DNA from 4 places in the Bacillus sp. WC2503 genome. Region 1 is predicted to be linked to each of the others. Evidence: riboswitches for the same ligand, from Rfam matches in the RefSeq annotation. Region 1 holds a riboswitch; each other region holds the start of a gene.

Region 1 (5,561 bases):
TCCTTTAACTGGATATGTACCCCATTCGCGGTGAAAATGACCTAGTAACTTCGTGCTCCATGAGCCACCGGCAATCACCACTTTTTCGCATGTGATTATACCTTCGCTCGTAACAATACCAGTCACTTTATTATTTTCAATACGAATATCAAACACTTCTGTCTGTTCATATATATCCGCACCGGAAATTGATGCAGAATGCGCGAATGCTTTCGTAAGCTCTGGTGCAATAACGTGACCATCTTTCGGATAATATACCGCTCCTATAATGGATTCGGATAGAAATGGCTCTTTTTCCCGTAAATGGTCTCCCGTTAGAAAATATGAATCTTCACCTGTTTTCTGTTGCCAATCCATAATGTGAAGAATTCTTTCCTTCTCATCTTCGTTTTGTGCAATACGATATATCCCTTTCTCCTCATATCCAATATCAATACCCGTCTTTTCACGTAAAACTGTTGCAAGTTGTGGAAATATAGCTCGGCTTTCTCTAGCAAGTTCAAATAGCGGGTCATACGCATCCCATTCTGCTTGAACACCAAGCAGGCCAGCAGCTACTTTAGAAGCTTCTGATGCAATTTTTTGCTTCTCTATAATTGCTACTTTATGTCCTCTTTCTGCTAGAAAATGTGCAACTGAGCTACCAATTACACCACCGCCAATAATCGCTACATCATACTTCTCACACATGTTTTTCCGCCCACTTTCTTATTGATTCCTTATAAGATTTCGCTTTGCTATATGGGTTACTACTACTTACAATTCCGGACATAACTGCTATACCGCTTACACCGTTAGTAAGAACATCTACTGTGTTTTCTGGGGTAATTCCTCCAATCGCTGTAATCGGTATAGATAAACAGCTTGCAATGTCTGAAATTTCTTCAAGTCCTCTCGCTGGCACACCTTTTTTACAATCTGTCGGAAATACATGACCATAAACGAGTGAATCCGCTCCATTTTTAAATGCTACTATCGCTTCCTCTAACGAGTGTACTGAATAACCGACATGCAAATAAGAAAACTTTTCTTTCACTAACCTTACATCTGCGCTTCGGTATCCTAGTTGAACACGCGGAATGTTTAATAAAATGGCGATATCAATTCGATCATTTATAACAAGCTTAGATGCTGGAAAGCCTTTTTTCAAAAGACTTTCCACCCCTTTATATAATTCCTTCGTACTTTTCTCACGCTCACGAATATGCAAATAATCAATCTCACTCTCAATTTGCATCGCTACATTCACTAACTCTTCGAATGGCATATGGCCATTTGAGATTACATGGAGCTCATTTTTCATATTCATTCGCCTACTTTAAAATGTTTTCGAATAATTCATCGGCAGGAACAATTTCTTTCGTCATTCCTTTGTCTTTCAACCATTTGTTTTGTTTCTCCCATGACTCTTTTGAATCTGATAAAAATGGCTCATCTTTCGTTTCCATCTTCTCTAATAAAATTTTCATGCTTTCTTTTTCAACTTCTGGTACAAGCGGGAAGTTTTCTTTTTCTTGATGATCTAATAAAATATTTAATGCTTCATCAGGGCTTTTCTTCATAAAGTCATACCCTTTTTTTGCCCCACGTAAAAAGGCTTGCAATGCTTCTTTATCTTTTTTCAACGTTTTATCACCTGTTACGAAAACAAGTTCATGATAATTCGGCACACCATATTCTGCTGGATTAAAGTACGCTGGTTCATGGCCTTCATGACGCATAACAGGTACTTCATGGTTAATGTATGCTCCTGTTACAGCATCCACTTTTTTCGTAATTAACGCTGGTACTAAATCAAAGCCAACATCAACTACTTTCACCGTATCAGGATTACCACCAGCTTCTTTTATCATTGTTTTTAAATATGCTTCACTTAAAGGAGTTCCAGAATATCCTACTGTTTTTCCTTCTAAATCTTTCGGTAATTGAATACCTGCTGATTTCAGCGATACGACATGATTTAACGGTGAACGTACGACAGCTCCAATTGATTTCACTGGAATTTGTTCATTTGCTCTGGCCATAACAACATCTGGCTGATAATACAAACCAACTGTCACTTTCCCTGCTGCAGCTAAAGTTAATGGATCAGTTGGATTAGAAGGGAATTTTATATTTACCTTTATTCCTTCTTCTTTAAAGTAGCCTTTTTCAATTGCTGCATAAATAAAGCTATGTACCGCATTTGGGTACCAATCGAGCATAACCGTTATTTCTTTCTCTTTTTTACTTTTATCTGATGCTGAATTACTCGAACATCCTGCAATCATTGCAACTAATAATGTAAACACAAAGATGCGTTTTAAAAATTTCATGAATGCTTCCTCCAACTAATGAATTTCTTTTCTAATATGGAAATAAGTATGACGAAGAAAATAGCTAATAATGATAACAATACAATGGGTGCAAATACACCAGCTCCATCTAACTGTGTCATCATTCTCTTACTGAAATAACCAAGCCCAGCTTGTGCACCGAGCCATTCACCGATTGCTGCCCCAATTACACTAAGCGGAACTGCAATTTTTAAAGCTGAAAAAAAATAAGGAAGAGCAGACGGTAACTTTAACTTAAGAAAAACATCTTTCTTCGTTGCTCCATATGTAACTAAGAGCTCCTCCCATTCTTTTTTCGTACTACGCAGTCCGTCATACGTATTGACCGCAATAGGGAAAAACGTAATTAAAACTGTAACAACAACCTTACTCCAGAGGGTATATCCAAACCATAAAACGAAAAGCGGAGCAAGCGCTGTAATAGGAATCGTTTGTGAGGCAACTAATAATGGATAAAATGCCCTTTCCATCCATGTACTCGCATTCATTAACATCGCTAGCCCTACACCTAATACGATAGAAATAACAACACCTATTAAAACGACGTATAACGTTGCCGGTAAATGAACCGTAAATAATATGTCTTTTAGTTCCCATATCTTCATTACAATTGCTGACGGTGACGGTAAAATGTACATTTCATCTACAATTCTTGCTCCTATTTCCCACATAACGAGTAAAATGCTAGAAAGTGTAATGGCAGGAACTAATTCTTTCAATCGGTTCATCATACGAGTACCTGCCTTTGTAACATACTAAGAAGCTCATCTTTCAGCGCTAACACATCCGGTTTATATAAATCTTTTCGTGTTCTGTTATGATCAAGCGGCACAATCCGTTCAGTCAAAGTAGTTATCGGCTGCTGTTCCACCACTAAAATTCGATTCGAAAGAAACAACGCTTCTTCCACATCATGAGTGATAAATAAAATTGTTTTTTCCCACTCTTTCCATTGTTCAAACAACCATTCTTGCAAAGATGCCTTCGTTAAAGCGTCCAATGCGCTAAACGGTTCATCTAGCAATAATATCTCTCCGCCTGTTAATAATGTTCGGATAAAAGATACGCGCTGCCTCATACCGCCAGATAAATCTTTCGGGTATTTTCCCTCGTATCCTTGTAAACCAAATTTATGTAACAGTTCCTTTGCCTTTACTTGTGCTTCTTTCTTCTGTACACCCTGACATTCTAGTGGCAAAGCAGCATTCTCAATAATTGTTCTCCACGGCAGGAGCATATCTTTTTGAGGCATATACCCTACAGGATGACTTTTTGTTTCTGTCAGCTCTATCCGTCCAGTACTAACTTCTTCTAAGCCTGTAATAAGGCGAAATAGAGTACTTTTCCCGCAGCCACTTGGCCCAATAATGCTTACAAACTCTTTCTCTTGTATAGAAGTATTTAATTCATCGATGATTGGCTTCTCATCATAATGAAAAGAAACATTATGAAACTGTAGTATGTTCTTGCTCCTCAAATCCCCACATCTCCTTACGATAGGACATATCCCAGAATAAATATTCAAATCGACTGGAATATAAGAAAATCTCCTCTAATCTTTCTAGCTCTCGCTCTGACTTTCCAATTGCCATTTCATCTAATAAATCTATTAACCAAATACAAAGGTTACCGTATTCTTCAGAACTATATCCTTGAATCCACTCACCAAAGAACTCATGATCTCTCGCTCCAGGAATATCATTTAAACGCTTTCCAATTTCCCAATAACTCCACATACATGGAAGAAGTGCTGCTATTAATTCCGCAATTGTGCCATTTTGAGATACAGACATCATGTAATTTGTATAAGCTAAATTTTTAGCAGATGGTTTTGCTGATTCTATCTCCTCTATAGAAATTCCAAGCCTTTTTGCATACTGTTTATGGATCGTCATTTCTCCATTTAATATTCCATCAATTTGTTCAGCAAATTTTCCCATTACTTGTGGATTCGTTGCCTTTACAACACCGATGGCATATAGCTTTGCATAATCTAACAAATATAAATAATCTTGAATAATGTAATACTGAAACTTATCTTTTTCTAACGTGCCATCCCCCATCCCTACTACAAATGGATGATTATGACTCATCTCCCAAACTGGTTGTACAGTTTCTAACAATCTATTACAAAATTTCATTTCTATTTCCCCCTTCAATATATGTATCTAAATAAAAAACCACTTCTATAATCAGAAGTGGTTACAACAAATAAAATTATAGTTTATTCGTTGTTCCACTTCCCTTCGCTAGTATTACCTAGATCAGGTGTTGTAAGGGTTAAGGATTATTCCTCTCTCAGCACGAAAAGCACCCCTAGTGGTTTCAATATAAAATTTTCAAATAAAAAAGCCCCGTTTCTATACGCAAAGAAACGGGGACTCATCATTAGTGTCCGAATTGCTTCCCTACGCTAGCATAATCTAGATCAGGTAATGAAAAGGATCAAAGACTTAAGGTCTTACTCTCAGCTGGCAACACCAGCTCTCCTAGCAAACTATAAAATTATCACTGTCAGTATAACACCCTAATAAGACATCATCAACTGTTTTAATTTTCTCAATTGTCAACGAAATTACAGAGTTATATAATAATTATTATTCTATTTCGTAAAATAAAATACCAATTAATTCCACAAAAAGGAATCATTATCCTGAAAAAATTTATTTTTATATTGATTTCATATTACATTTATGTGAATACACCCACTATATTATATCTTTATACTATAATAAAATTACAACTAACTATACAACTAGAGGAGGTCTCTATTATATGAATATGAAAGCTACAGCTCTAACAGCAACTACTGTCGCAATCGCCTCATTACTTCCTTCTATGGGCGAAACAAATGTACAAAAAGCAAACGCTGAACAATTATCTAATGTCAAAACTGGATATGTCAAAGTCGATCAAGTAGCCTTACATAAAGAAGATAATACAAATAGCACATCCCTTGATACAATTCGCTTTAATACGAAAGTTAACATACTTAAAACAACGAAGGATTGGTATAAAGTATCTGTTAATAATAAAGTAGGCTATGTACAAAAAGATGCTATTCTGCAAAAAAACAAACTTCAATCTACTAATCAATACATCGTCAATGCTAATGCATTGAACGTTCGCTCTGAACCTAATTTAGAATCTTCCATTTTAGATGTATTACCAAATGGTAAGTTCGTGACTATTCAAGGAGAACAAGGCGAATGGTATAAAATTTCA
Region 2 (5,561 bases), 4.3 Mb from region 1:
CATTTACCCGGACGTAACTGTATTTACAAGCTTTACAACGGTCGAAACATTCTATGCGCTTCTTATCCTCTACGCAATCGGGATTGCAATTTTACTACCCGGATTCATTTTCTTCTGGAATTTATTCTTGAAGGATCGAACTTTTTTGAAGGAAAAATAACAAAGTGAAACTTTAATCAGTAAGGGTTTTGTTCATCCCCACTGATTATTAACCTTCACCAATCAGGCGTTTACGGGCAGCAGGACTTCCACCTAACTTCTTTGCTCCAGCCGAATTTTGAGGTAGGAGTCTTACTGCCCACAAATAGCGGAATAAATGAGGGGCATTCGTACATAGAATGCCCCTCATTTATTAGACTCCTCTCCTAATAGTTATTTCACTAGTATGTATACTTGTCCTATAGCTTGAAAAACACATATTCACTTTCTTCTATTATACGTCTAGTTCCTCTTATTCTTTTTCGAATATACTACCAATACAGACCTTGAGACAAGCTACATTGATTCAAGGAAAAATAGAAAGGTAGGTAAAATATGAGCATTGAGATATGGATTACTATTATTGTATTCTTCTTAACGATGATTGTTATCTTTTGGCGACCTCGTGGCTTAAATGAGGCATGGCCAGCAGCAATTGGCGCTGGTATTATCCTCATTACTGGACTTGTCTCAAGGCCAGATGTCATAGACATTATAAGTAAAATCGGAGGCGCTTCCATAACGATATTGGCGACCATCGTTATGGCAGTTATATTAGAAAGCTTCGGCTTCTTCCATTGGGCTGCAGCAAAACTCGCAAATTTAGCGAAAGGTTCTGGACGCCGCCTATACTGGTATATTCAATTACTATGCTTTCTTATGACTCTTTTATTTAATAATGACGGTAGTATTTTGATTACAACCCCAATTCTAATCCTTCTTCTGAAAAATCTTCAATTAAAGCCTCATCAACAAATTCCTTATTTATTAAGCGGTGCTTTAATCGCCACTGCTTCTAGTGCACCAATCGGTGTAAGTAATATCGTAAACTTAATCGCATTAAATATCGTTAATATGACTCTTTATATGCATACTGCTATGATGTTTGTACCTGCAACATTAGGATTATTGTTTATGTCATGGCTCATGTACACTGTTTTAAAGAAAAAATTACCAGAGAAATTACCGGTTTCTTCATATGATATTGAAGAAATTTTCTTCACGAAAAACTTCCATCCGTTAAAAGGAAACAATTCTGTTGATACGAAACAAAAACGTACAAAATTCATGTTAAAAGTATTAGGTTTTGTCTTCCTTATGCGCTGTCTTCTGTTCGTTGCATCCTTCTTATCTATCCCAATCGAAATCGTTGCAGTGCTAGGTTCCCTCGTTCTTCTTATCTGGAGATGGTACTACTTACGAACAAACCCTGTCGATATTTTAAAAAAGACACCGTGGCACATTTTAATCTTCGCCTTCTCTATGTACGTCATTATTTACGGGCTTCACAACGCAGGATTAACAGCCGCACTTGTGCAATGGCTCGAGCCACTTGTAAGTCAGCATTTACTCTATGCTAGCTTTGCAATGGGCGGACTTGTATCCATCCTCTCTAACGTCTTCAATAACCACCCTGCCCTTATGATTGGTACAATCACATTAACAGAAATGGGGCTAGATCCAGTCACATTAAAAACAATCTACCTCGCAAACATTATTGGTAGTGACATCGGTTCACTATTATTACCAATCGGTACACTAGCTTCCCTCATCTGGATGTATATTCTGAAACAAAACAAAATTAAAGTAAAATGGAAAGATTATTTAAGCGTATCTCTCATCGTTATTCCTCTCACAACAGTCGTCACATTATTCCTCTTATACTACTGGGTACACCTCTTCTTTGCCTTATAAAGAAAACAGAAGCCCCCTTTGCTACCGTCTTAGCAAAGGGGGCTTTTTCTATAATTAAGTTAGGTACTACAGTGTGATCAATCAAGTAAAGAGGTGTAACGTGTTATTGGTATAAATGACTACCAGTATCTTTAAATTCTTTCGCCTTCTCTTTCATTCCTTTTTCAATTGCTTCTGTCGTTTCTAAGTCATTTTCTTTCGCATATTCACGAATATCATGTGAAATTCTCATACTACAAAACTTCGGTCCACACATTGAACAAAAATGAGCTGTTTTCGCTCCTTCTGCTGGTAACGTTTCATCGTGATACTCCATCGCACGTTCAGGATCTAAAGACAAATTAAATTGATCGCGCCAACGAAATTCGAAACGTGCTTTTGAAAGTGCGTCATCACGCTGATGAGCCGTTTTATGCCCTTTCGCAAGATCAGCCGCATGTGCTGCAATTTTATACGTAATAACCCCTTCTCGAACATCATCTTTATTTGGTAAACCTAAATGTTCTTTCGGCGTTACATAACAAAGCATCGCCGTTCCAAACCAGCCGATCATTGCTGCTCCAATTGCGGATGTAATATGGTCATATCCTGGTGCAATATCTGTCGTTAGCGGCCCAAGTGTATAAAATGGCGCGCCCTGACAAATATCAAGTTCTTTCTCCATATTTTCTTTAATTAAGTGCATCGGTACATGTCCAGGTCCTTCAATCATAACTTGCACATCATGTTTCCAAGCGATTTTCGTCAATTCACCAAGCGTTTCAAGCTCCGAGAACTGCGCTTCGTCATTTGCATCTGCAATCGAACCTGGACGTAATCCATCTCCAAGCGAGAATGAAACATCGTACTGCTTCATAATTTCACAAATCTCTTCAAAATGAGTATATAGGAAGTTTTCTTTATGATGGAATAAACACCACTGCGCCATAATCGAACCACCGCGTGAAACGATACCTGTCGTACGTTTTGCAGTAATTGGAATGTAACGAAGTAATACACCAGCGTGAATCGTAAAGTAATCAACGCCTTGCTCCGCTTGCTCAATTAACGTATCACGGTACACTTCCCACGTTAAATCTTCTGCAATTCCGTTTACTTTCTCAAGCGCTTGATAAATGGGCACAGTTCCAACCGGTACAGGAGCATTACGAATAATCCATTCGCGCGTCGTATGAATATTTTTACCTGTAGATAAATCCATAATCGTATCTGCACCCCAGCGCGTTGCCCATGTCATCTTCTCTACTTCTTCTGCAATAGAAGAAGATACAGCAGAGTTTCCGATATTTGCATTTACCTTCACATGAAAGTTACGTCCGATAATCATCGGTTCTGCTTCCGGATGGTTAATATTCGCTGGTAAAATCGCACGACCTTCTGCAATTTCCTTACGAACAAACTCAGGCTCCACTCCTTCACGAATCGCAACATACTCCATCTCAGACGTAATAATGCCATTACGCGCATAGTGCATTTGCGTAACATTTGCACCTTCCTTCGCTCTAAGCGGCTTACGATCCATTTGCGGGAAAACAGGTGTATGTTTCGAAGCCACTTTCACACCGTCATCCTCTGGTTTTACTTCACGCCCTTCGTATGCCTCTACATCCCCGCGCTCCATGACCCAAGAATGACGCGGCGTTGGAATCCCCTTTTCCAGCTCCACTTTATAGGCCGGATCCGTATAAGGACCACTCGTATCATACACACGGATGGGCGGATTTTGGACACCATTCGTATCGCTTTGTGCAATCTCACGCATCGGTACTTTCATACCTTCCCGTGGTCCATCTACATACACTTTCTTACTTCCTGGTAAACTCGATTTCAATTCAATTTGTTCAGCTGAAACAGATTGTTTCATAACCTTTGTTGCCCCCCTGTACGTGACAAGGACGAGATATGGCCAGCGTATGCCAAAACAAAAAGAGCCAGGTCCATAAAAAAATAAGGACCTGGCTCATAAAAGACATCATTATGTAAAGCCGCTAACTTCCCTACGCTGGTACGAGCCAGATCAGGTCCAAAGGGTTAAGAAGTTCACGCGCTTCTCTCTCAGCCTACGCATACGTTAGGCACCCCTAGTTTATCACTGATTTAATTTTCAATACTTTCTCATCATACACGATAATCTGAAAAATGAAAAGTTTATTTCTTTTATTGTTTATGGAATCATCCACGTTAAATAATATGCCTGTACATACGTCATAATACCAACGATAATAACGAAGAACAAACTATGCTTCACTGTAAAACGGAACAAATCCGACTCTTTTCCGGCAAGTCCAACTGCAGCACAAGCAATTGCAATCGATTGCGGAGAAATCATCTTACCTGTTACACCACCTGTTGTATTTGCCGCAACGAGAAGTACTTCAGATACGCCAACTTGCTGCGCCGTAATTGCTTGTAAATTCGAGAACAGTGCGTTCGCAGACGTATCGGATCCTGTTAAGAATACACCAATCCAACCTAGGAATGGTGAGAAGAAAGGGAATAGTCCGCCAGTTCCTGCTAGCGCTAGCGCTAATGTAGAAGATAGACCAGAATAGTTTGCGATAAATGCGAATCCTAATACGAATCCGATAGATAGAATTGGCATCTTAAGTTCGTTTAACGTTTCTTTAAATGTCGCTACTGCATCTTTTGCACTCATTTTCAAAATAAAGATAGAAATAATACAAGCAATTAAAATTGCCGTTCCAGTCGCTGATAAAACATCTAATTTCAAAATTGCTTCATAAGGCGTTGGTTTATTTACTATCGGCTCTGCTTTCATTACTAAATTGTGTAAGCCTGGAACTTCAAACTTAAATACAAGACTTTCTAAAGCGCCTCCTGGAGCAAATAAAGATTTAAAGAAGCTTTGGCTCCAAACAACTACCATAACCGTTAAAATAATGAACGGAGACCATGCTTTCACTACTTTTCCTATTGTGAGTTTTGGCATAGATGTCGTCGTTGTTGCCGCTACTTCACTATTTGCTTGTTTAGATTGATAGATTTCTTTCGGCTGCCAAACTTTTAAGAACAGCGCTAAACTCACTAAACTTACAAGTGCTGACGTAATATCCGGAAGCTCCGGCCCTAGAAACGTTGCTGTAATAAACTGTGTAATTGCAAATGAACTACCTGCTACAAGTAACGCAGGCCACGTTTGTTTTACCCCTTTAAACCCATCCATTAAAAATACGATGAAGAACGGAACAAATAATGATAGAAACGGTAACTGATGTCCAGCCATTTGTCCGATTTTATGTGGATCAATACCCGTTACTTGTCCAGCAACTGTAATCGGAATTCCCATCGCTCCGAATGCTACCGGTGCAGTATTTGCGATTAAACAAAGACCAGCCGCATATAAAGGATTTAATCCGAGACCTGCTAGAAGCGCTGCCGTGATTGCTACTGGTGCACCGAATCCCGCAGCCCCTTCTAAAAATGCTCCGAATGAAAAACCAATTAAAATAACGAGTAAACGGTGATCATTTGTAATAGATAATACAGATGCACGAATGACATCGAATTGACCTGTTTTTACGGAAATTTTATACAAAAATACCGACATAATGATAATCCAAGCAATTGGCCATAGTCCGTATAAAAAACCGTATCCGGTTGCTGCCATCGCCATCGTAAACGGCATTTTATAAGCGAATAACGCTACT
Region 3 (5,561 bases), 1.8 Mb from region 1:
AGTCACAATGTTTATAAAAGGTTGGATAAATTATCTCTCTAAATTAAAAGATGCTACGTGTGTTTTGATTTATCTCTTTTATAAAATTGTATAACGCTTTACAAAGTAGATTCCTTTTCTCTCTTATCAATATTCATATGTTACAATAGTACCAGTAGTATCAGTGATACCATTAAAACCATTAAAACAATTAGAACAACCACCACAACCGCCACAGCCGCCACAACCAAAACAACCAATACAACGGAATCCACCACAACGGAATCCACCACCACCACAACGACCTCCACAACCGCCACAACGACCGCAACCGCCACAGCGACGAGCAGCATCTTCAAAATAGTAGTATGGATATTGGTTTTGCTGGTCCCAATACACAATATTTCCAGACTGGTAATCATTAAGGCTTAACGCTTGTAGTTCTTGTTGAAACTTATTCATTTTCATGACCTCCGTTTATAAACTTTAACCTCATCGATGCTTTCCAATATTTCTGTTCGTTAAATCTAAGTAGAAATAACGCTATAAACTAAGTTCAATACGTACACCTATAAAGTATGACCTATCACTAGACGGTGCACCTTGTTCATATACCTATTTTTACTATGGGCTCATTTTTATAAATAGAAATTATAAAATGTGAATGCTTGCGTCATATCTTCATGCTTACTAAGTTCAATTCATTTCTCAATAACCATGATGCCGTATCCTACGTATTCCCGTATGCCGCTTAGATTTTTCTGTACTGTAAATGCCTCTCGTTATAACACTTCCATATACTTTCTGAGAGCACCTTCAGATATTCCTAACTTTTTTATATACTTCACTAGCCGAATAATCGATTTAGTCCGTCGTAGCGTCAAAACACCTACTAGTGACAGGACTCAATGACGGTTAAGAAATTCCTACAAAAAAAGCCCTGATTAGGGCTTTTCATTCTACTTTTTCAGCAAGCTCTCCATGAAATTGCTAATTGAAGAAAATTGAAAAAAAGACGCACTTAGATTGATACGTCTTTTTTGCGATACCCCTTTTTTGAAATCATATAAAGAGGTATTATCCATACATATGTATAACAATACCTCTACTCTTTATCCAATTACATCTTTTACTTCTGTATCCACTGGCCATTTTTCTAATGTATAAGCCATTTCCCAAAATGAATATTCATATTGACTACTAATAATGAAATGCTGTTTCATACGCTTCCGATCAGACTCTGTCACTTGTTCAGCGATAGTATCTAATCGTGTAATTTGCTCTTCAACTAAAGTACGGAACCAATCAGATCCATAAGCAGAAATCCACTCTTTATAAATCGGCTCTTCTGGCTGACATTCTTTTAAACGTTCACCAATTTCATAATATAGCCAGTAGCAAGGTAAAATTGCTGCGATAATATCCCCTAAATGCCCTTCATACGCCGCACGGTACATATGTGAAGTATACGCATATGCAGTTGGGGCAGGGATAAAATGACCTTTTTCTTCTTCCGTAATTCCTAATTTCTTTGCGAAATTCTCATGTAATGATAATTCTGCCTCGTATGTATTTTGAGCATGGTGTGCCATGCGAGCTGTCGTTTCTAATTCAAGAGCCTTTGCAGCTCCTAAAGTTTGTACTCTAGCAAAATGACTTAAATAATATGAATCTTGAAGTACGTAATAACGAAAACTTGCCAAATCTAACGTACCTTCACCAAGTTTTTTTACAAAAGGATGATGAAAACTTGCCTCCCAAATAGAATCTACTTCTTTACGTAATGTTTGTGAAAAAGTCATTTAAATTCCTCCAATAATGTATAAAATATATGTATTTATCCACAGTTATTAAATCTGTAAAACAAAAAAAACTTTCTTTACAGGCGTAAAGAAAGTGAAATAGACAATATTAATGTATTCTTTAAATATAATCGTCTTCCCACTTCCCTACGCTGGTATTAACCAGATCAGGTACTAAGAGTCTCAAAATTATGTTTGATCTCAGCCTACAAAAGGCCCCCCTAGTGGATAAATATTTAGTTGTCGTATTGTAATTATCATAGCATACTTCGTGGAACTATCAAAAGTTTTAATTGTATAATTATCTTAAAAACCTTCTTCTTTCCTCACTCTTAATGAAGTTTCAATTATCATATCTAATAGTTTACTATAATTAATCCCCGCGGCATCTGCACTTTTTGGCAGTAAACTTGATTGGGTCATCCCTGGTAATGTATTAACCTCCATTACATATGGAATTCCGTCCTTCACCATCATATCAACCCTTGCATAAACACTACATTTTAATGCTTTATAACAAGCCAATGACGCTTTATTTACACGTTCCTTAATTTCAGTTGGAAGTTCAATAACTTCTTCAATTGTACTAACATCATCGTATTTTGCATTGTAGTCAAAAAACTCAGCTGCATGTCGAATTGAAACGATAGGTAAATGTTTACCATCAAAAATTGAACAAGTAATCTCGTCACCTTTTATATACTTCTCAATTACTACTTCAGAATCCCATTCGAATACAGTTTCCAGCATTGAGATCAATTCATTTTTATCATTGACGATCTTTACGCCAACACTCGAGCCGCCAGAGTTTGGTTTTACCACTAACGGAAATCCTAACTTATCTAAATCATCAAGCTTTAGATCCGCCATTTTTGTAAGTTCAATCCAATCTGGTGTTTCTACTCCTTCATAACGCAAAATCTTTTTCGAAATATTTTTATCCATACATATACCGCTAGATAACATATTGCTGCCACTATATGGAATACCTAAACTCTCAAGCGTCCCTTGAACCGTACCATCTTCTCCGTATTTTCCGTGTAATGCTAGCAATGCAAAATCAATGTCTTTCGCTTTTTCAATTAAATCCATTTTTTCATTTAACGTAATTGGAACGATTTCATACTTATTTTTATCTAAATGTGCAATCATTTCATTTCCAGTCATAATTGATACTTGTTTTTCAGAGGATACTCCTCCCATAATAACGCCAATTCTCATTTTCTCAACTCCAAGTTTCATTTTTTAAAGTTTCACCAATTATTTGAATCCCACTAACTATTTCTTTCTCCTTCAAACGTGAAAAACCTAAGCGGAATGTATTCGCTCCCCCTCCATCAGAATAAAAAACATCTCCAGGAGAAAACGTTACACCTTTCTCATAACACTTTTGTAAAAGTGTGCGAGCGTGAATTTTCTCTTCCAACTCTATAAACAAATGAAGTCCGCCATCTCCAGTCATCCTTTTAAACGGAATATACTGATTGCAAGCCCCAACGGCTAACTCATATTTTTTCTTGTAAACAGATCTTGCCTTTTTTAAATATTTTTCAAAATATCCTTCATGTAAATATTGAAACAAAACAGCTTGATCTAACGTAGATGTGTGAATGGTTCTTGCTCTTTTAACACTTTCTAAATAATGAATCAGTTCTTTATCGGCAATAATCCACCCTACACGTAAACCAGGGAAAAGTACCTTCGAAAAGCTACTAATATAAATCACATTATTACCAGCCCCTGCAAAAGTTAATAGTGGCGATAAATGTGAACCTGAATAACGTAATTCTTCATTAAATCCGTCCTCTATAATAGGAACCTTATATTTCGAAAATAACCTCATCAATTCCGTTCTTTTTTCCGAACTTGTAACAATACCAGTTGGATTATGATAAGAAGGAATTAAATACGCAAAATCAAAATCCTTTTCACGTAAACTTTTTTCTACTTCAGTCGTATCAATACCATCATCATTCATATCTATCCCATGAACTTCAAGTCCATGTAAGCAAAAAAGTTTCAATGCAGCATGGTGAGTTGGATTCTCACAAATCACACGCCCTGATTTTTTCGCTAAGGAAGATAGTACAATATCTAATCCTTCTGTAAATCCATTTGTAATTAAAATATCTTTGTTCGAAATATCTACACCTTTTATTTCCATGTAATGAAGTAGATATTTCATTAACGGGCGGTAACCTTTTGCATATCCGTAGTTCAATACGATATCCCCTTCAATGGACATACGAGTAAGAAAAGCTCTTTTGAAATTTTCAACATCAAATAGCTTTTCGTCCGGGGCTATACTATTAAAAACAACCATTCCTTTTTCCCAGCGGACTCCATGCTTCATTAAGTCTAATTCATCCGCTAATGTGGTAACTGTATTAAGTTTATTTTTCCAATCTATTTCAACAGACGAAGTGTTAGATATATCCACCTTCGCAACGAAATTCCCTTTTCCTTTTACTGCATAAATGAGTCCTTCTTGTTCTAAATCCGCATAAGCAGAGAGTACTGTATTTCTGCTCACTGATAATAATTCACTCAGTTCCCTTGTTGATGGGATCTTTTGATCACCGAGCAAATGCCCTTTCATAATCATCTTTTTAAAATAATCCTTTAATTGAATATAAACGGGACGATCTTTTACAACTTTAAAATCTTTAAACAATTTCTTACCCCCTGCAATTATTTTTGCATATTTATTTCATTCTCAAAAGGTCCACTACATATGTATTTTTTATTAACAGCGGTACGGTCTTATAAAGTGAAACTTTAATCCGTGGGAATTTTATTCATCCCCCACCGATTTTTAGCCCGAATCGGACATATATGGGCAAAAAGGCTCCCACCTAACTTTTTTTCTCCATCCGAATTTTGAAGGTGTGAGTTTTACTTCTATAAATCTCTACGATATAAGTTAATTACATCTTTTAAAGCAGCTGCTGCGGCTCCGCGTGGATTAGAAGCTCCACCAATTGTAGTAACTTGTCCCATTGTATCTGTAAAGAATGTTATTCCTTTTTCAGTTCCATTTACTTTTGCTAGTGGATGGTCTTTTTCTATTTCAAGCGGTTCTACATTAAGATTCACTTTACCATCCATATCCTTATATGCTGAAGCTATTAATTTAATATAATTGTTTTGTTCCTTAGCATGTCGAATTTGTTGTTTTGTAACATTTTCGATTCCTTTTATATGCATATCAGTAAGCATATTCTCAACACCCATCAAGCTGTTTGCCAAAAGTAATAATTTACACGCACTATCCGAACCACTTACATCTAATATTGGGTTCGTCTCAGCAGTTCCTTTATTTTGCGCTTCTTTCAGTGCTTCTTCAAACGTAACATCTTCTTCATACATTTTTGTAAGAATATAATTAGTTGTCCCGTTTAATATTCCTTCTATTTTTTCAATATTGCAGCCAGCCAAACTAAATTGTCCAATATCTAATGTCGGTAGTGCTGCAGCAGTTGCGCCACTATAGCGAATTCGTACATTCGCTTCTTTTGCTGCTGCCTTTATTTCTCTCCAGTTAGTAACGAGTGCACCTTTTGAAATTGCAACAATATCCATATGTTTCTCAATCGCTTGTTTTATATATTTTTTTCCCGGATTTCCATCTTTAAGATTTGTAACTGTTGATTCTACCAATACAGTACCACTTATCCCACTTGTTGCACGGTCTTTCGGGTGATGTTCTATATACTTTTCAATTGATGCAGTACCGCTACCATACATTAATAAATGATGAATAGACAAACCTTCCTCATT
Region 4 (5,561 bases), 3.9 Mb from region 1:
ATAAATTGGTAATGCTTTTATTTCTTTTTCTACTACTTCGTTATTGCTTAAAAATTGAAGTGCTAACCATCTCGGATGCTCGTAATTCACTGTCTCTAAAAGAGCAGTTACTTCTCCAATTCCTTCATCCATTTGTACACCATATGAAATAAGGAATGGCTTTTTCTCTTTTTTGTCATTTTCTTTAAGAGTCGTAAGCAGTTCTTCACAGCCTTTTCCACTTCTTGCAACGACAGGCACAACTGTTACACCTAATAGTTCTGATAATCGTTTTACATCAATTACAATTCCTCTTTGCTTCGCCACATCAACCATGTTTAAACCAATTGAGACTGGCTTACCAAATTCAAGTAACTGCAACGTTAAATGCATATTTCTTTCAAACTGCGAGGAATCTACGATATTTAACATATGATTAAATTCTTCTGTTAATAGAAAGTTTGTTACAACACCTTCATCACGTGAAACTGGATTTAAATCATAAACACCTGGTAAATCAATTAATGTTCCTTGTCTATCTTTTAATTTACCAACCTTCTTTTCTACTGTTACACCGCTCCAGTTTCCTACATATTCATAAGAACCAGTAAGTGCATTAAATAATGATGTCTTCCCTGTATTCGGATTCCCTAGCAAAGCTACCTTATTCACGCTAATTCCACCTTTATCATTTTCGCGTCACAATGACGAATACTAATTAACTGTCCACGACACTCCAATGTACAAGGACCTTTAAACATCGCTTTCTGTTTCAGGCGAAGTTCGCTTCCTTCAGCAAGACCGAAAGCAGCTAGTCTACGCTTTAATAGCTGATCTAAAGACTGAATACTTTTTACTAACACTTTCTCTCCAATTTTAATATCTACTAAGCTCATAACCTTCCCCCTCAGAAGAGAATGATAATTATTTTCAAAAAAATTATACCACACCCAATTTCTCTTGTACTATACCCTTTTGCTTCATATTTATTAACATTTCGCTACAATTGTATTTCAATTATTGTCATACTGTATTCGTTTGCCATTCTCATCCATTTCGCTTACAATAAACAATAGCAAATAAAGAATCTCGTTATCACTGGGGGAGCCATGCCGCTGAGAGGGAACACTTCGTTCCGACCCTTCGAACCTGTTAGTTAATGCTAACGCAGGGATTGTGCAAACGTCCGAAATACATACCTCATTTTTATTTACGTATTTCGTATCCTCCTATGATATCTATTCTTTTTTGTACAACTTGGATTTAGGGGGAGACAACATGCGTAACACTAATTTACAAGCGATGATCGAATCTGCTATTCTTGCAGCCTTCGCCATGGTCATCGACATTTTACCATTATCAATTAAACTTCCAACAGGCGGTTCTATCTCATTCGCTATGATTCCTATTTTTATTATTGCTTACCGCTGGGGCTTTAAATCAGCTTTCTTAGGTGGTTTAGTTTGGGGACTGTTACAAATTGTCGTAGGTGATGCCTACATTTTAACACCAGTTCAAGCATTCATTGAGTACTTCATTGCCTTTGCTTTTATCGGATTTGCCGGGTTATTCTATCGTCCAATTCAAAATGCACTTTTAGCATCTAATGCGAATGGCAACGAACAATCAAACTTAAGTAGCCATAAAGATAAACCTTCATCAAAACAAAACCAAGGAAAGAAAGTAATTGGATTCATTATCGTTGCTACATTTATCGGTAGTCTAGCTCGTTACTTCTGTCACTTTATTGCCGGTATTATTTTCTGGGGACAATATGCACCGAAAGGTCAATCAGCTGTGCTATATTCATTAATCGTAAATGGCAGCACAATGCTTGGTTCTTTTATTCTATGTACAGTTTTACTTATATTTTTATTTATCACTTCACCACGCTTATTCAAAAGCATCAATGCTTATCAAATAAATGCAAACAAAAAGGGCGCTTAACTAGCGCCCTTTTTTATATCAAAATTCTCAATGAGTAATATCGATAATAAATACAATAAATGCACAAAGAAAAATAAATACCATCACACCTAGTAAATTGCTATTCATGGCTAATCTACTCCTTACATAACCTCTTTTTCTAACAAGATTATATCTCTTAAAAATAAAGATTAGGTAAAGATAATATGAAAATAACTTAAAAAAAAGCGTAGCATGTATGATCTACGCTTTTTTCAGTAAGTAGAAGTAAAATAACACACCATCTTCTGTATTCTTTACCCCATATTCAGCATCGTGCAGTTCTAAAATATTCTTTGAAATAGCAAGCCCAAGCCCTGTTCCACCTTGTGAACGATGACGTGCTGCATCCACGCGATAAAAACGATCCCAAATTTTATCTAATTGCTCTTCTTCAATATGAGTACCTTTATTTTCAATACACACTTTTATACGATTTTTCTCATCTATTGTAGAAATAATAATATCCTCTTTATTCGGTGTATAACGTATGGCATTCGTAATGAAGTTCACGATGACTTGTTCAATCCGGCCTTGATTTGCGACTACTTCAAATGGACCTATATTTTTATGAACACGAAGTTCTTTTTTCTCTATTTCTACAGAAAGGTGTTCACATATATCTTCAATTACTGTATCGATATAAAATGAATCCATTTTCATTTTATATGTACCTGACTCAAATTTAGCTAACTCAAGCATATCTAAAATTAACGTATCCATTTTATCTACTTCTCGTTCCATCGCTTGAAAATAGTACTCTTTTTTATGTTCAGCTACCCCATCCTTTAAAATAGAAATACAGCTTTTCATAATACTTAACGGTGTTTTTAATTCATGTGAAACACCAGAAATGAATTCCTTCCGCGTCTTTTCTAGCTTTCTTTCCTTTTCAATATCTTGTTCTAGCTGTCCAATATGCGAATGGAGTTTATTCGATAGCGTATTAATATTTTTCGATAAATCACCAATTTCATCTTTTGAAGTAATTGGTATTTTTTCTGTGAAATCTAAATGCGCTATTTTTTTCGTTGTATCATTTATTTTTAGTAGCGGTTTTGCAATTTGTTTCGAGTAATAAAACGAAGCTAGAAAAACCAAAACGACTACAAATGCAATAATGTAAATGTAATAATCTTGTACCATTTGTACAGCCTCATCTACTGGTTGTAAAGAAGCCATCGCATATATATATGCTACTGATCCATCTTTTTCTTTTATTGGCTTAATTAATAATTTATACTTTATATCATTCTTTTCAAAATCCATTGTCTCTATTGTATATCGTATTTTATTGCTTTCTTTTAATAATAAATCAGTTTGAAATTCTTTTATATTATCCAAAAATAAATTGTTTTTATAAATTGGATTTACGGGAACTGTTCCATCAGAAGGCTGCACTTTCGTAATTGTCCCATTTATATTGAAATCGGAATTTTGAGCAACCCTCTTCTTCTCCAAATCACTCAAATTCCCAGCAACTTTTTTTCTTTCCTCATCGATTAAATCTTGTGCTACTTTTGGCTTTTCCTCACTTGCCTTAAGTTCCCTTTCAGCTAACTTCTTACTTAGTGGTTTATTAGCCCAACTCAAACTCCCCTCTGCTGACTGTAAATATGATGTGATGAAACTGTCATTTCTTAGCAAACCACTAAAATAAACCTTTTTTCCTACCAAACTAGGTAGTATCCTACTTTCAATCTCATCTATATTCATGAGGTTATACAGAGGAATAGTGATTGTTTTTTGTCCAAATTGTTTCTCTGCCCAACGCTCTAAAGTAATCTCCACATAAAAATCATCCGCATGTTTTAAATTTCCATTCTGATCTAATGTTGTAATCCACGTGTTATTTTCTCTTAAAAATTCTTGCTCCAGCTTCTGGATTCCATCTGCACTTCCTGCATAATTTAAATAGTTCTTTTCAAAAGAATTTAAATTCACTTTAATATCTTCCACTTTTCGATTTGCATAATATTGTTTGAAAAATATCGTTTGTCCAATAAAAATCGTCGCTAAAATCAACATACATAATGCTGTTGTGAGAGTAAATAATTTTAGTACAATCCCTTTTCTCATACATTCCCCTCAAACTTATATCCAGTTCGCACTACAGTTGTAATGTACTTTGCTTTCTCTCCTAATTTATTTCTTAAATTACGAATATGGCTATTAACCGTTCGATCATCACCAGCAAATTCATATCCCCAAATTCTTGAAATTAATTGTTCCCTTGTTAGTACAATTCCTTGGTTTTTCATGAAATACACCAATATTTCAAACTCCGTATGCGTTAAACTAACATCTACCTCATCAACAGTAACAGTACGTGATGGAAAATGAACGTGGATACCATGAATTGATAACGTATCATCTTCATTCTCTAAAGGTTTCTTCGATGCTTTTCTACTTTCTAATAATCGTTTCGCTCTTGCTAATAAAATTGGTGGACTGTACGGCTTCGTCACATAGTCATCTGCCCCAAGTTCAAAACCAAGTAACGTATCATCTTCATCTACGCGCGCCGTCAACATAATAATAGGCACCTCGGACGTCTTCCGAATTCTTCGGCAAACAGACCATCCATCGAGTTCCGGCAACATAATATCTAAAATAACTAAATCAACCTCTTCTTCTTCAAATACAACTAAAGCTTCTTTCCCGTCCCTTGCTTCAAACACTACATATTGTTCACTTAAAAAATAATCTTTTAATATTTCACGTAAAATCTCTTCATCTTCAACAATTAAAATGTTTTTTGACATAACCTATGTATCCCCCTCTCGCCTTCAGAAACTATAATTTTATTTTGAATAACTAGCAGTTAACTTCGCCTCGATAATATATCTATCCGGTGCATCTCCTATATAATCAAATGGGTAACAAGTTGTCAGTGTTAATAGTGGTTCTTCTTTTTTTATAATAACAGTACGATCATCCGCATGGGTAATCCACGTCTTTTGAATTTCATATGTGTAAGTTTTATTATCATACTCTAAAGTAAGAGTATCCTTTTCTTTCAACTCTCCTAAATCTGTAAATACAGTATCCCGGTGCCCACTTAATACAGTATGTCCCCCTCCAGATGGCGTTGTCGTTAAATCGCTAACAAACATACCAACTCCTTTTTTGAGCGTTGCATCATTCGCTCCCCAATATATAGAAAACTTCTTCTTTATTTTCGGTATATTTAACATTGCTACTTTTTCTCCTTCTTTATGTTCTATTTGAGAAGAAGGCACTTGAGAAGTTACAGGTGTTTCATGAGCAAGTTGAGTATCTTGTATATTTTTAAGATTCTTTATTTCTTCTGCCGTTAATTCTTGCGCAGAGCTTTTTCCTTTATACCATTCCACAGCGTAATATGATCCCATGAATAGCCCTATGGCCATCAATATGATACCGATATAATTGAGTAACTTCATGTTTCATCCCTCCATGCAAAAAATGGTAGGAATAACCTACCATTTTTAATATGTGAAATTATCCCATTCTTTATAGGACAATATTTTATTTACGCCTTAACTTTATTACGACGATTCAAACCAAATAATGTACCTACCGCTACAAGACATGCGCTTAATCCCATCATTGCTACATTATTAGATGCTGTATTT

Evidence for each region. A riboswitch is a leader RNA that binds a small molecule or an ion and turns the genes downstream of it on or off. The one in region 1 is predicted to bind thiamine pyrophosphate.
Region 2: another riboswitch for thiamine pyrophosphate. It lies ahead of thiC (phosphomethylpyrimidine synthase ThiC); the one in region 1 lies ahead of tenA (thiaminase II).
Region 3: another riboswitch for thiamine pyrophosphate. It lies ahead of tenA (thiaminase II); the one in region 1 lies ahead of tenA (thiaminase II).
Region 4: another riboswitch for thiamine pyrophosphate. It lies ahead of thiT (energy-coupled thiamine transporter ThiT); the one in region 1 lies ahead of tenA (thiaminase II).

What each region holds. Positions count from the first base shown of each region.
Region 1 covers NZ_JBQYMD010000001.1:95,595-101,155, reverse strand. The annotation lists gene thiO (glycine oxidase ThiO) at 1-690, opposite strand, end outside; gene tenI (thiazole tautomerase TenI) at 683-1,303, opposite strand; gene ACUN26_RS00555 (ABC transporter substrate-binding protein) at 1,314-2,315, opposite strand; gene ACUN26_RS00550 (ABC transporter permease) at 2,312-3,064, opposite strand; gene ACUN26_RS00545 (ABC transporter ATP-binding protein) at 3,064-3,813, opposite strand; gene tenA (thiaminase II) at 3,782-4,477, opposite strand; TPP riboswitch at 4,561-4,664, opposite strand; TPP riboswitch at 4,725-4,837, opposite strand; gene ACUN26_RS00535 (SH3 domain-containing protein) at 5,112-5,561, shown strand, end outside.
Region 2 covers NZ_JBQYMD010000001.1:4,355,663-4,361,223, forward strand. The annotation lists gene ACUN26_RS22565 (cytochrome d ubiquinol oxidase subunit II) at 1-160, shown strand, start outside; gene ACUN26_RS22570 (hypothetical protein) at 209-349, opposite strand; gene ACUN26_RS22575 (arsenic transporter) at 535-1,893, shown strand; gene thiC (phosphomethylpyrimidine synthase ThiC) at 1,997-3,757, opposite strand; TPP riboswitch at 3,871-3,986, opposite strand; gene lldP (L-lactate permease) at 4,058-5,561, opposite strand, start outside.
Region 3 covers NZ_JBQYMD010000001.1:1,914,782-1,920,342, reverse strand. The annotation lists gene ACUN26_RS09765 (heterocycloanthracin/sonorensin family bacteriocin) at 127-447, opposite strand; gene tenA (thiaminase II) at 1,092-1,781, opposite strand; TPP riboswitch at 1,909-2,014, opposite strand; gene ddlB (D-alanine--D-alanine ligase) at 2,088-3,002, opposite strand; gene pdxR (MocR-like pyridoxine biosynthesis transcription factor PdxR) at 3,007-4,455, opposite strand; gene ACUN26_RS09745 (homoserine dehydrogenase) at 4,683-5,561, opposite strand, start outside.
Region 4 covers NZ_JBQYMD010000001.1:4,004,335-4,009,895, forward strand. The annotation lists gene feoB (ferrous iron transport protein B) at 1-651, opposite strand, end outside; gene ACUN26_RS20635 (FeoA family protein) at 648-875, opposite strand; TPP riboswitch at 1,070-1,171, shown strand; gene thiT (energy-coupled thiamine transporter ThiT) at 1,258-1,926, shown strand; gene ACUN26_RS20645 (sensor histidine kinase) at 2,149-4,023, opposite strand; gene ACUN26_RS20650 (response regulator transcription factor) at 4,020-4,709, opposite strand; gene ACUN26_RS20655 (class D sortase) at 4,749-5,369, opposite strand; gene ACUN26_RS20660 (LPXTG cell wall anchor domain-containing protein) at 5,459-5,561, opposite strand, start outside.